Regions from separate parts of the Lelliottia jeotgali genome, predicted to be linked through region 2. Evidence: predicted binding sites of a transcription regulator. Region 2 holds the regulator's gene; the other holds the start of a gene.
The links. Region 2 encodes LexA, which represses DNA repair genes until DNA is damaged. Its sites were predicted from a motif close to TNCTGTATGTACATACAGNA; they were not measured.

Region 1 (2,203 bases), on a different contig from region 2:
AGCATGATGAACGACTACGTGCAAAAGCTGAATCTGCGTGATACCCACTTTGAAACCGTGCACGGCCTGGATGCGCCAGGGCAGCACAGTTCGGCTTACGATCTGGCGGTGCTGTCGCGCGCGATTATTCACGGTGAGCCGGATTTCTACCACATGTACAGTGAAAAGAGCCTCACCTGGAACGGCATCACCCAGCAAAACCGCAACGGCTTACTGTGGGACAAAACCATGAACGTTGACGGGCTGAAAACCGGGCACACTTCAGGTGCGGGCTTCAACCTGATCGCCTCGGCGGTGGACGGTCAGCGTCGCCTGATTGCAGTGGTCATGGGCGCCGATAGCCCGAAAGGTCGCGAAGAACAGGCGCGTAAGTTGCTGCACTGGGGCCAGCAAAACTTCGATACCGTGCAGATCCTGCGTAGCGGCAAACAGGTCGGGACTGAGCGTATCTGGTACGGCGATAAAGAACACATTTCACTTGGTACCGAGCAGGATTACTGGCTGGCACTGCCAAAAAGTGAAGTCGCGAATATCAAAGCCAAGTATGTCCTCGATAAAAAAGAGCTGGAAGCGCCTATTGCTGCCCATCAGCGCGTCGGGGAAATTGAGCTGTACGACCGCGATAAGGTCGTCGCGCACTGGCCGCTAGTCACGCTGGAAAAAGTCGGTAAGGGCGGTCTGTTCTCGCGTCTGAGCGACTATCTGCACCACAAAGCCTAATGCTCATAAGAGCAGACTGGCGCTCCTGCGAGTCTGCTCACATAATAAACATCTCGTGTTTGCCGGACATAACGAATCTGCTTTATAGTGTATAAATATACAGTAATAAACGGAGGCAGTATGGACTACAGCATCAAGCAGCAACCTAAGCGTAAAATTGCCGGTTTTCATCTGGTTGGCCCGTGGGAGCAAACCGTCAAACAAGGTTTTGAGCAACTGGCGATGTGGGTCGATGGCAATCAGATTCAGCCACTGGAATGGGTGGCGGTTTATTATGACAATCCCGATGAAGTGCCTGCCGAAAAACTTCGCTGCGATACAGCTGTCACTGTCGGCGAAGATTTTCAAATCCCTGCCAACAGCGAAGGGGTGATCCTCACTGAAATCGCGGCGGGGGACTATGCCGTCGCCACGGCGCGAGTCGAAAACCATGACTTCGGCACACCGTGGTACAGCTTCTTTAACAGTCTCCTCGAGGATAACCGCTACGGGATCGCACCGAAGCCGTGTTTTGAGCGCTATCTGAACGATGGCAATGTCGATGGTTACTGGGATATCGAAATGTACGTTGCAGTGCAAAATAAGGTCGGTTGAGTCGCACACCTGTTATTTGTAGGGTTTTTCTGCCGGACGTGATGCGTCTGGCAGAAAACACAGTACAATTGTGATTCGCCGTATAGCTGGAGAGCGGGTGTGCGTCCCGACAAATCATTAACTCCCTTTGAAATCCGTTTGTACCGGAATTACCGCGTCGTGCATGGTTGCCGCATCGCATTGGCGTTTCTTCTCACCTTCCTTCTGGTGAGGTTGCTGCACATCCCTGAGGGCACCTGGCCGCTCATCACGCTAGTGGTGATCATGGGGCCGATCTCTTTCTGGGGGAATGTGGTGCCGCGCGCCTTTGAGCGTATTGGCGGCACGATTTTTGGCTCCGCCCTGGGGCTGATTGCGCTAAAGCTTGAACTCATTTCGCTCCCGATCATGCTGCTGTGGTGCGCCGGGGCGATGTTCCTGTGCGGCTGGTTAGCACTTGGTAAAAAACCGTATCAGGCGCTGCTGATTGGGATCACCTTATCGGTGGTGGTTGGCGCACCGGCGGGGGACATGGCCACGGCCCTGTGGCGAAGCGGTGATGTGATTCTGGGTTCGCTGTTGGCGATGCTATTCACCGGTATCTGGCCGCAGCGGGCATTTTTGCACTGGCGCATTCAGATGGCCAACTACGTCACGGCTTTCAACCGCGTCTATCAGGCAGGGTTTTCGCCCAACCTGGTCGAACGCCCAAGGCTCGAAAAACACCTGCAAAAAATCCTCAATGATGTCGTGAAGATGCGCGGCATTATCGCTCCCGCCAGCAAAGAGACGCACATTCAGAAATCCATTTTCGAGGCCATTCAGACGGTCAGTCGCAATCTGGTGTGTATGCTCGAACTGCAAATTAACGCTCACTGGGCGTCGCGCGCCAGCCACTTTGTTCTTCTGA
Region 2 (2,203 bases):
ACGGCATAGGCAAACCCGTCAAGCGCATAGGCAGTGAACGTCAGCAGTGTCATGAGCACGGCGTTGACCGCAACAATCTCCGGCCCCAGCCGCGCGCCGAATACCGTTAATGCGCCAAAGCAGAGTTGCAATAGCAGCGAACGCAGCATGATGTCGCGATTCAATGCCAGCAGTTTGCGGATGTTGCCGCGCCACGCGGTTTTCAGCATCGCGAGTGATATTCCCCGCATCGCCAGCACACGCTTCACCATCCATAGACCGATGAAGAACGTGCCGTATTCCGCGACCACGGTTGCCAGCGCCGCGCCCTGAACATTCATATGCAGACCCATCACCAGCCAGAGGTCGAGGATGATATTGAGCACATTCCCCACCACCAGCAGGATCACTGGCGCACGCGCATATTGCACACCCAGTAGCCAGCCGAGCAGAACAAGGTTTGCCAGCGATGCCGGAGCGCTGAGCCAGCGGATTTCAAGGAAACGCCGCGCCTGTTCGAGCACCGCTTCACTGCCGCCAACGACGTGCAAAGCCAAATCAATAAGCGGTGTACGCAGCAAAACAATCAGCAGCCCCGCGCCCAGCGCAAGAATCAGCGGCTGCACCAGCGCGCGGGCCAGACGAAACGGATCTTTCGCGCCAAACGCCTGCGCGGTTAGACCTGTAGTGCTCATGCGTAAAAAGAGCAGCAGCATGAAGAGGAAACTGGTCGCCGTCGCGCCAATCGCCACACCGCCAAGATAAACAGGGGAATCCAGATGACCAATCACCGCCGTATCGACCAGCCCAAGCAAAGGAACGGTGATATTGGAGAAAATCATCGGCAGCGCAAGACGCCACAATGCCTTGTCTGAGGGAGTCAGCAGAGACATGAGAAATTACCGGGAAAGAAGTGAGACAGTCAGACTGCGGATGCACCGCAGCCTGTCAGAAAGATATTACAGCCATTCACCGTTGCGGATGACACCCACAGCCAGACCTTCAATAGAGAAAGCCTGCTCGCGGAGATCCACCACAATTGGGGAGAACTCGCTGTTTTCCGGCAACAGCTGAACCGTGTTGCCCTGTTTTTTCAGTCGCTTAACGGTGACTTCGTCATCAATGCGCGCGACAACAACTTGTCCATTACGCACATCCTGCGTTTTGTGCACCGCCAGCAGATCGCCGTCCAGGATTCCGATATCTTTCATGGACATCCCGCTAACGCGCAGCAGGAAGTCAGCACTCGGTTTAAACATCCCCGGATCGACCTGATAGTGGCCTTCAATGTGTTGCTGAGCCAGCAGAGGTTCACCCGCCGCAACGCGACCCACCAGTGGCAGACCTGTTTCTTCCTCTACCAGCAGGCGAATACCGCGTGAAGCACCGGAGACAATCTCAAGGACGCCTTTACGGGCCAGTGCTTTGAGGTGCTCTTCAGCGGCATTTGGAGAACGGAAGCCCAGACGCTGCGCGATTTCCGCACGCGTAGGTGGCATTCCCGTCTGGCTGATGTGATCTCGAATAAGATCAAACACCTCTTGCTGTCTGGCCGTTAACGCTTTCATTCCGCCCCCTGGGTGTATATACAGTTATGCTGTGAGTATATACAGTCAAAGGTGAATTTGGAACCAAAAACTGCACAAAAAACCAGAGACTTATTGCATTCCTGAAGGCTTATCGAAAATGTGACCAAAGAAGCGTGACCCAGGTGATGGCCGCTATGATAATCGCAAGCAGCACAGCGGCAGATCCCATGTCTTTCGCGCGGCCCGAGAGCTCATGGAAATCAGAGCCGATACGATCCACCACCGCTTCAATAGCGCTGTTGAGAATTTCCACTATCATCACCAGAAGAACCGAACCAATGAGCAGAACGCGAGTGATAGGATCAACGTCGAGGAAACAGGCGATGATGACCGCGATGACAGCAGCGACCCCTTCCTGACGGAAGGCGGCTTCATTGATCCACGCCGCGCGGAAACCTTTCCATGAATATCCGGCAGCTTTGATGATTCGGGTGAACCCGGTGGTATTATTGGCCATTAAAAGAACCTTTTCTTAGATTTAGCGTCAGTAACTAGGGTTGTCGCACGTAGCAATACAGCCTGAAGTATGACCGGTAACAACAGAAATTTTGCGCGCTTTCTGTTATCCTTGCGCCGCATTTGCATTATTAACCAGAGGCTTTACATCGTTTATGTCCGGCTGGCCACGAATTTAC

Region 1: the regulator LexA is predicted to act here: its motif matches at 806-825, upstream of sbmC (DNA gyrase inhibitor SbmC).

Annotation. Positions count from the first base shown of each region.
Region 1 is NZ_JAENMQ010000001.1:872,097-874,299, reverse strand. It holds gene dacD (serine-type D-Ala-D-Ala carboxypeptidase DacD) at 1-720, shown strand, start outside; gene sbmC (DNA gyrase inhibitor SbmC) at 841-1,314, shown strand; gene JBO43_RS04200 (FUSC family protein) at 1,414-2,203, shown strand, end outside.
Region 2 is NZ_JAENMQ010000012.1:118,463-120,665, forward strand. It holds gene dinF (MATE family efflux transporter DinF) at 1-872, opposite strand, end outside; gene lexA (transcriptional repressor LexA) at 939-1,547, opposite strand; gene JBO43_RS19095 (diacylglycerol kinase) at 1,657-2,025, opposite strand; gene plsB (glycerol-3-phosphate 1-O-acyltransferase PlsB) at 2,180-2,203, shown strand, end outside.